DNA from 4 places in the Streptomyces sp. CNH287 genome. Region 2 is predicted to be linked to each of the others. Evidence: riboswitches for the same ligand, from Rfam matches in the RefSeq annotation. Region 2 holds a riboswitch; each other region holds the start of a gene.
The links. A riboswitch is a leader RNA that binds a small molecule or an ion and turns the genes downstream of it on or off. The one in region 2 is predicted to bind cyclic di-AMP.
Positions count from the first base shown of each region.

Region 1: it holds a riboswitch for cyclic di-AMP, as region 2 does, so the genes downstream of both, H299_RS0103030 (LysM peptidoglycan-binding domain-containing protein) here and H299_RS0101280 (LysM peptidoglycan-binding domain-containing protein) in region 2, are expected to answer to the same signal.
Region 3: it holds a riboswitch for cyclic di-AMP, as region 2 does, so the genes downstream of both, H299_RS0122570 (peptidoglycan DD-metalloendopeptidase family protein) here and H299_RS0101280 (LysM peptidoglycan-binding domain-containing protein) in region 2, are expected to answer to the same signal.
Region 4: it holds a riboswitch for cyclic di-AMP, as region 2 does, so the genes downstream of both, H299_RS0120310 (M23 family metallopeptidase) here and H299_RS0101280 (LysM peptidoglycan-binding domain-containing protein) in region 2, are expected to answer to the same signal.

Region 1 covers NZ_AUKQ01000004.1:31,197-33,386, reverse strand. The annotation lists gene H299_RS0103035 (endonuclease/exonuclease/phosphatase family protein) at 1-463, shown strand, start outside; cyclic di-AMP (ydaO/yuaA leader) riboswitch at 845-1,027, shown strand; gene H299_RS0103030 (LysM peptidoglycan-binding domain-containing protein) at 1,030-1,788, shown strand; gene H299_RS31900 (hypothetical protein) at 2,056-2,190, shown strand, end outside.
Region 2 covers NZ_AUKQ01000003.1:304,810-306,999, reverse strand. The annotation lists gene H299_RS31530 (HAD-IC family P-type ATPase) at 1-489, opposite strand, end outside; cyclic di-AMP (ydaO/yuaA leader) riboswitch at 1,117-1,273, shown strand; gene H299_RS0101280 (LysM peptidoglycan-binding domain-containing protein) at 1,277-1,969, shown strand; gene H299_RS0101275 (YfbK domain-containing protein) at 2,126-2,190, opposite strand, start outside.
Region 3 covers NZ_AUKQ01000027.1:39,712-41,901, forward strand. The annotation lists gene H299_RS0122570 (peptidoglycan DD-metalloendopeptidase family protein) at 27-1,154, opposite strand; cyclic di-AMP (ydaO/yuaA leader) riboswitch at 1,168-1,315, opposite strand; gene H299_RS0122575 (PP2C family protein-serine/threonine phosphatase) at 1,653-2,190, opposite strand, start outside.
Region 4 covers NZ_AUKQ01000020.1:42,236-44,425, reverse strand. The annotation lists gene H299_RS0120315 (HPr family phosphocarrier protein) at 1-254, shown strand, start outside; gene H299_RS0120310 (M23 family metallopeptidase) at 379-1,251, opposite strand; cyclic di-AMP (ydaO/yuaA leader) riboswitch at 1,265-1,426, opposite strand; gene H299_RS0120305 (M16 family metallopeptidase) at 1,619-2,190, opposite strand, start outside.

The DNA.
Region 1 (2,190 bases), on a different contig from region 2:
CGCGCTGCTGAGCACCTTCCCGCTGCGGACGGCGCCGCCGGTGCACGGGCAGCTGTCCATGCCCGGCGCGGTCGTCGACATCGCCGGGGCCCGCGTCCGGGTGCAGGTGGCCCATCCGATGCCGCCGGAGCCCAGCTCGCTGGGCACCTGGAAACGCGAACTGGGGCGGCTGCGCGGCTGGGCCGCCGCGCGCGCCGACAGTCCCCGGGTCCTGGCCGGGGACTTCAACGCCACCCAGGACCACGCCGCCTTCCGCGCCCTGCTGGACACCGGGCTGCGGGACGCGGCCCGCCTCCAGGGCCAGTCGCGCACCCCCACCTGGCCCACGGCCACCGCGCCGCCGCTGGGCGCGCAGATCGACCACGTGCTGCTCAGCAAGCACTTCGAGGCGGCCGACGCCCAGTTCCTGGACCTCCCCGGCACCGATCACCGGGCCCTGCTGGTCGACCTCACGATGTACTGACGGCCCCCGTCCCGCGGCGGACACGGAATCACCGGAATGCACGGAAGGCCACCAACGGGCGCGAACGGCACGAATAGCCCGATATAAGGAACCGGCCGCAGGCGCCGTGTCCGGAGTCACACCGACTCGGCGGAACCACGCGGCCCGGTATCCGCCGAAACGCCAAGTCGCCCTTTCCTCGGCCCTTTTGGAAATACTGCGGGCGCCCGCCTCTCACGCTCAGAAAATGATCCACTGCACAGTGTTGAGCATTTCTTGAATTACTCCGGACGCACCCATTCCGGCACCTTGCCTCCACCAAATCGCTGTGTTTACGTTTCCTCGCCTCCGCACTCATGGCAGGGGCCCCACGATCGGGTCGCCGAATCCTGCCGCCCGTGCCGGGAACCACAGCAGTACCCACGGCAGGAGCGGGGGAACCAGGTCAGTGCCGCGCTGCGCTTCACGGCAGCCGGCTTGGGGTGAAGCCGGAACACCCGGCGCTCTCGGGCGCGACGGGCGACCGGCCGGGCATCTCCAGCCCGAATCCGACAGCTCACCTCGCAGGCGGCGGAGAGGAACTCACCATGTCTCGTGGCCGCCATAAGCGTTCGCGCTCAGCTTTCACTTCCCGGCACATTTCCCGGCTTTCCGTCGCGCTCACCATCGGTGGCGCCGGTCTGGCCGCCCCGCTGCTCACCGCGGGCAGCGCGAGCGCGGCTCCGGCCGCCGCGTCCGCCCCGGCCGCGGCTCCGGCCGCCGCCTCGGAGCAGTCCGGCGAGGCGGGTTCGTACACCGTCGTCGGCGGGGACACCCTCTACAAGATCGCCACCGCGCACGACGTGGAGGGCGGCTGGTCCGCCCTCTACGAGGCCAACCGCGAGGCCCTGGGCGAGAACCCGGACGTCATCCACCCCGGCCAGCAGCTGACCCTGGCCGGCGCCCCCGCCGGCGCCCAGAGCGGCACCGGGCAGGGCGGCGAGACCGCCGCGGCCGACCAGGCAGCGACCTCCGACCAGGCGTACGCGGACAACCTGGACGGCTGGATCAAGGAGGCGCTGTCGATCATGGAGGCCCACGGCATCCCGGGCAGCTACGACGGCATCCACCGCAACATCATGCGCGAGTCCGGCGGCGACCCGAACGCCATCAACAACACGGACATCAACGCCCAGAACGGCACCCCGTCCATCGGGCTGCTCCAGGTGATCCAGCCGACGTTCGCCGCGTACCACGTGGAGGGCACCGCCAACGACCAGCGGGACCCGGTCGCCAACATCGTCGCCGCCTGCAACTACGCGGCCGACCGCTACGGTTCGATCGACAACGTGAACGGCCCTTACTGAGCCGCCTGCTGAGCCGTTCACCCGCGCCCTCGGCGCACACCCGCACCGGTCCGCTCCCCGGCCCCGCCGCCGGAGCGGACCGGTGCGCGCGCGGGGGCCGCGTACGCGGGACGGCGTCACTCTCCGCCCCGCTTCGGTCACCCTCGCGAATCCGTCGTCGCGTTCAGGAAGTGCCCCACTGTTCTTCATCTGCTGTTCTCCCTGGGTCGATACGTTCCGGCTGCCGCGCTGAAATTCGCGCCAGCAACGATCGAGCAGGAGGACCGAGTGACGTTCGAGGAGGAGTGGGCGCAGCTGACAGCCGCGCACCAGTCGCCGGCGTCCACGAGCATGCGCCTCAACCACCTGGGCGGCCCCACCGGAGGCGCCGGCCATCCGGGCGGGCAGGGCGGCGGCCAGGGC
Region 2 (2,190 bases):
GTACGCGTCGCGGCCGACCCGGGTGGCGGCGAACGCGCCCGCGCCGGCCACCACGAAGCTGCCCGACATGACGGTGTCGCCCGGCTGCTTGAGCACCGGGTCGGCCTCACCGGTCAGCAGCGACTCGTCGACCTCCAGGTCGGCGGACTCGGCCACCACGCCGTCCACCGCGATCTTGTCACCCGGTCCCAGCTCGATGACGTCGCCCAGCACGATCTGCTCGGCGGTGAGCGAGACCGCGACGCCGTCCCGCCGCACCAGCGGGCGGCTCTCGCCGACGATGGCCAGCTGGTCCAGCGTGCGCTTGGCGCGGACCTCCTGGATGACGCCGATCAGCGTGTTGGCCAGGATGACGCCGCCGAACAGGCCGTCCTGGACCGGGCCGACGGACATGATGATCACGAACAGCACGCCCATGATCGCGTTGATACGCGTGAACAGGTTGCCCCGGACGATCTCGCCGATGCTCCTGCTGGAGCGCACCGGCATGTCGTTCACCTGGCCCGCGGCGACGCGCTCGGCGACCTCGGCGCTCGTCAGGCCGCGCGCGGAGTGGGCGGGCGCGGGCGGCGCCTCCGCTTCCGCCGGCGGGCTGGTGGCGCCCTCCGCTCCGACGGTGTCTAGCTGCTGCTCAGCCACGCTGCGGGCCCCTTCATATGCGGTCGTGCGGTGTCTGTAACGGGTGATGCCGGGTGCTGCCAGGTGATACGGGGTGGTGGCGCCAGGCGGCGCCGGTGCTGCTGGAGGGCGCGGGGTGGTGCTCGCGTCGTACGCGGGCGCCCCGGACCCCTATGAAAGTAATCGGCCGGGGTGATCTTCCGCCAGCCACCCAGGTATCCATCGCCCCCCGTACCTGGGTCGGAGTCGGGCCCGAGCGAGTAGTACCACGGTGTGAGGCTTCTCTCCCGCCACCCGCCGCGCAGACCGGCTGCCGCATTCCTCCGTGGAGCGCACCACCTGCGAGGACGCCGGTTCCCGCCCTCCGGTTGAGCCGATAGATGGCAGATGCCGGTTTTTGTACCTGTCGCGGAGGTGTGCTTACGGTCGCTCTGCTCGTCAACTGACGGGCGCCCTGGGCCGTCACGCCGAATCCTGCCGGCGGCCGGGGGGGCAATCGTCGCGCAAGCGCCGTTGGCAGGAGCGGGGGAACCAGGTAAGCGCCGCGCCCTTCGGGGAGCGGCTAGGGGCGAAAACCGTGCGCAGCCGCGCACGGGCGGGCACTCATCCGGCCCGGGTCCGACAGCTCACCTCGCAGGCGTCGGTGAGGAAGATCGTCATGCTCTTTTCCGCTCGCGGCCGTCACCGTCGTCCGGCCAAGGCCGTCCGCATCGCCACGCTGGCCGGGGTCACCGGTGCCGCCGTCGCCCTGCCGCTGATGTCCGCCACGGGCGCCCAGGCCGCCTCGGTCGACACCTGGGAGAAGGTCGCCCAGTGCGAGTCCGGGGGCAACTGGTCCATCAACACGGGCAACGGCTACTACGGCGGCCTCCAGTTCTCGCAGTCCAGCTGGGCCGCGGCGGGCGGCACGCAGTACGCGCCGCGCGCCGACCAGGCCAGCAAGGAAGCGCAGATCGCGGTCGCCGAGAAGCTGCTCGCCATGCAGGGCCCGGGCGCCTGGGCCTGCGCGGGTGCCGGGGGCCTCACCTCGGGCGGCCCGTCGGCGGACGTCAGCCCGGGCGGCGACTCCGGCAGCGCCCAGGAGGGCGGCGGCGGGAGCGCCGAGCAGCCCAAGGCCCCGGCCGCACCGCAGCCGCAGCCCGAGACACAGCCGGAGCCGCAGGCCGCGCAGCCCCAGCAGCCGGCCAAGCAGCAGTCCGGCGGCGGCGACTACACCGTGCGGTCCGGTGACACGCTCGGCACCATCGCCGACGCTCACGGCACCACCTGGAAGCAGCTCCACCAGGACAACCGGTCGGTCATCGGCGGCGACGCCGACCTGATCATGCCGGGCCAGCGCCTCTCGCTCTGAGCCCGGTGCCACCGCGGGTCGGCGGGCCCGCGGTGGCCCCTGATCGCGCAGCCCGCGCTCTGTCCCCCCGGGGCGCGGGCTGCGCCCGTCCGGGCCCGGCCCGCCCCGCGGCAGGCGGCGAACAGCCCGCCCCGCCCCGCGGCGGGCCGCCCGGCGTCAGCCCAGCCCGTCCGCCCGGTCGATGGTGTCCGCGAGCCGCGTGACCTCCTCGTCCTCCGTGC
Region 3 (2,190 bases), on a different contig from region 2:
CTGGCGTACCGGGCGCGCCGGACGCGTCAGACGCTGAGGCCCTTGCCGCGCAGCCAGGCCAGCGGATCGACCGCGTCGCCGCCGCCGGGCAGGACTTCGAGGTGGAGGTGCGGGCCCGTCGAGTTGCCGGTGGAGCCGACGTTGCCGATGACGTCCTTCGTGCTGACGTCGGCACCGGCGGACACCTGCATGGAGGAGAGGTGGCAGTACCAGATCTCCGTACCGTCATCCAGCTGCAGCACGATGCGGTAGCCGTACGAGCCGGCCCAGCCCGCTTCCTTGATCGTGCCGCTGTGGACCGCCTTGACCGGGGTGCCGGTCGGTGCGGCGAAGTCCTGGCCGGTGTGGTCGTTCTGCCACATGCCGCCCGCGGCGCCGAACCCGGAGGTGAGCTGGTAGTTGGAGGTCGGCAGCGTGTAGCTGGCGGCGAGCTTGGCGAGCCGCTCGGCCTCCGCCTTGCGCTTGGCCTCCGCCTCCGCCTTGCGCTTGGCCTCGGCCTTGCGCTCCGCCTCCGCCTTCGCCTCGGCGGTGACCTTGGCCGCAGCCTCGTCCGCCGCCTTCTGGGCGGCGGCTGCCGCCGCGTCCTCGCGGGCGGTGCGGTCGGCCTCGGTCTGCTGCTGTGCGGCCTGTTCGAGGATGCGGGCGCGCAGCGCCTCGCCCGGGTCGGTCTGACCCGCTTCGGCCTCGGTGGTGCTGAGCGCCGCGTAGCTGAGGGGGGCCTGGGAGGCCGCCTGGACGGTCTCGTCCGAGGCGTCCTCGTCGTCGTCCGAGACCAGGCTGCCGACGCCGGGGAGGTCCTCCATGACGGAGAGGTCCGGCATCGAGACGGGGGCGGGCGACTTGTCGCTGGCCGAGGCCATGCCGCCGGCGCCGACCGCGGCGATCACGCCGACGCCGAGCACCGCTCCGCTGCGGGCCATGCCGCCGCGCTGCTTGGCCACCCGGTGGCGGCCCCGCACGGGACGGATGGAGTCCTCGGTCGGGTTCCACTCCTGGAGGGAGTCGTCACGGTCCGGGCCGTAGGCCGGGGCCGGGGACTCGGAGAGCGTTTGCGTGCCGTACCCGCCGTAGTTGTCGCCGGAGCGGTAACCGCGGTCGTCCACCTCGTAGTACGGGTCGTACGAGGGCTCGGGGGCATACGTCTTGGACGCCACTCGGGGCGCTCTCCTTTCCTTCCTTCTCGCCTACCGGGTTAGCTGACGGGTTCGGAGCAGGAAGGTCTCCTACGGGCGCGTCCATGGGCGGGACGTGTCCGATTCACCCCAAGTGGTGGTTCCCCGGCTCCCTCTGCGCGGTGGTATCGCGTGCTGGTTGCTCGCGATGCCGCACTTGCGGGATTAGGCGACGGCGCACGGTGCCGTCTCTCGTGACGGCAGTGACGACCGCGCTGCGTTATCGAACGTTAATAGACTTGCGGCTGAGAATCCAAGTCGTTCCCGGGTTTTTGACTCTCCATTGGCCTGGACTTAGCTGTCAGTGTTGGGCAATTGGGGCAAGCCGTCGGCGGCCGAGATCCCTTCCTCACACCGTCGCTCCTTCCGCGCCGCCCCTGGTCAGCCGCGTCCGGCCCGTACGGCCCTTACGTCAGGCCCGCTTGCCGACCGCGCGCCCCTACAGCGCGTCACCCTCACGGCGAACCCGCCCGGCCCGCCTCACCCGCCGGGACGGCGGCACACCGCGAGCAGCGCCATGTCGTCCCCCGAGTCACCGCCCGTGAACACCCGCACATCCGCGACGATCGCGTCCAGCAGCGCCTCGGGATGGCCGAAGCGGCGGCCCTGGAGCCGCCCGCCCGGGTCGTAGAACTCGCCGCCGTTGTCGCGCGCCTCCGACAGGCCGTCCGTGTAGAGCAGCAGCAGCGCGCCCGGCGGCAGCCGCGCCTCGTCCGCGCGGTCCGGCCAGCGGGCCAGGTCAGCCATGCCGAGCGGGAGTGAGGGCGCGGACGGTTCCAGGTAGCGGGCGGCGCCCTCGGCGAGCAGCAGCGGCGGGGGATGCCCGCGGTTGACGATCCGCAGCCGTCCCGGGCAGCCGGCGGGCACCTCCGCGAGCGCGGCCGTGGTGAAGCCCTCCATCGCTTCCACGTCGCGCCGCCTGCCGCCCTCCCGCTGGAGCGCCCGCTCCAGCCGCGCGGCGACCCCCTCCAGAGTCGGTTCCTCCTCGGCGGACTCGCGGAAGGCCCCGATGATGACG
Region 4 (2,190 bases), on a different contig from region 2:
GGGACGAAGGTCTCCACGCCCGCCCCGCCTCGATGTTCTGCCGTGCGGCCGTCGCGGCGGGCATCCCCGTGACCGTCCGCAAAGGCGACGGCAGCGCGGTCAACGCCGCGTCCATGCTCGGTGTGCTGGGCCTGGGTGCGGAGGGCGGCGAGGAGATCATCCTCGCGTCCGACGCCGACGGCGCGGAGGTGGCGCTCGACCGGCTGGCGAAGCTCGTCGCCGAGGGCCTGGAGGAACTGCCGGAGACCGTCTGAGCCGCGGCGGACCGGCGGGGCCTGCCGTGTGGACCGTACCGGGCACTTCGCCCCGGCGCGGTCCACACGGCAGGCCCCTCGTACGCTCCAGGGCCGGTCAGGTCAGGTCAGGCGCCAGGTCCGGTCAGAGTGCGACGCCGTGCCCGCGCAGGTACGCGACCGGGTCGATGTCCGACCCGTACTCCGCGCCCGTGCGGGCCTCGAAGTGCAGGTGCGGTCCCTGGGAGTTGCCGGTGTTGCCGGAGAGGCCCAGCTGCTGGCCCGCGGTGACCTGCTGACCGGGCGTGACCGCCACGGACGACAGGTGCCCGTACTGCGTGTAGGTGCCGTCCTGGTGCCGGACGACCACGTTGTTCCCGTACGCTCCGGCCCAGCCCGCCTCGACCACCTCACCGGCGCCGACGGTGCGTACGGAGGTGCCGGAGGCGGCGTGGAAGTCGACCCCGGTGTGGGTGCCCGAGGACCACATGCCGCCGCCCACGCCGTAGGGCGTGGAGACGTACGAGCCCGCCACCGGCAGGACGTAGCCGCCGGCCGCCGCGGGGCGCTGCGCCGCCGGCTCCTGCGGGGCACTGCGCGCGGCACGCGTCTCCGCCGGGCGGGACCGGGCGGCCCGCTCGGCCGCCTTCTCCCGGGCGCGCTCCGCCGCCCGCTCCCGCGCCTGCTCGGCCCGCTGACGCGCCTCCGCCTTCGCGGCGGCCTCGACGGCCGTCCGGGCGGCGGCGTCCTCCTGGGTGTGGGCCTGTTCGACGAGCGACTCGGCGAGGTAGTCGCCGAGCACGGGCGTCTGCGGCAGCGGCGTGTCCGCCGGAGCCGGGGTGTCCGGGGCGGTGTCGGGCGCCGGGGCCTGCGAGGGCCGGGACGCGGCGAGCGCCGGGGACGCGAGTGAGCCGACGACGCCGACGGTGGCGAGGCCCGCCACTCCGGCCAGCTGCGCCCTCGTGCGAGAGGCGCGGGCCGGACGTCGGTGCTTGCCCGTGGCACGGGTGAACGCCATGAGGCGGCGTACTCCTTTCCCTCCTTCTCGCCTACCGGGTTAGCTGACGGGTTCGGAGCAGGAAGGTCTCCTACAGGCCGCCTCGCGGGAGGCCGCCCGATTCACCCCAGGGACTTCATGGTTGGGTCCCCGGCTCCCCTGGCTCGCGCCGTGGGGGACTCGGCGATGGCTGTACGTCGGCCGCGGTCGCGGGCACTTCTGATGCACAGCCGGACCGACGCTAGAGCGGGCCGGGGTGAACTGCCAAACGAATCCGGCTGTTTGTCGCGTACGCCACAGTGGCGCCCGAGCGGCACAACCGGCGCGGCCCCCGCCGTCCCGGGTGGGACGGCGGGGGCCGCGCGGGCTTCGGCGCCGGGTCCGAGGCTCAGGTGCCGGAGACCACCGTCACCTCGCCGATGCCCAACTCCCGCACCGGATCGGCGATCTGCGCCGCGTCACCGACCAGGATCGTCACGAGCCGGTCCGCCGGGAAGGCGCTGACGGCGGCGGCGGTCGCCTCGACCGTGCCCGTCGTGGCGAGCCGCGCGTAGGTCTGGGCCTGGAAGTCGTCCGGCAGGTGCTGCTCCACCTGGTCGGCCAGGGTGTCCGCGACGGCCGCGGCCGTCTCGTACTTGAGCGGGGCCACGCCCACGAGGTTCTGCACCGCGACGTCGCGCTCCTCGTCCGTCAGGCCCTCGGCGGCGAGGGTGCGCAGCACCTGCCACAGGTCGGCGAGCGCGGGCCCGGTGACCTCCGTGGCGACCGAGCCGCTGATGGCGAGCATCGCGGCGCCCGTGCCGTCCGGCGCGGACCGCAGCACCTGGCCGAAGGCGCGCACGCCGTAGGTGTAACCCTTCTCCTCCCGCAGCACCCGGTCGAGCCGGGAGGTGAGGGTGCCGCCCAGGCAGTAGGTGCCCAGCACCTGGGCCGCCCAGACCTGGTCGTGGCGGTCCGCCC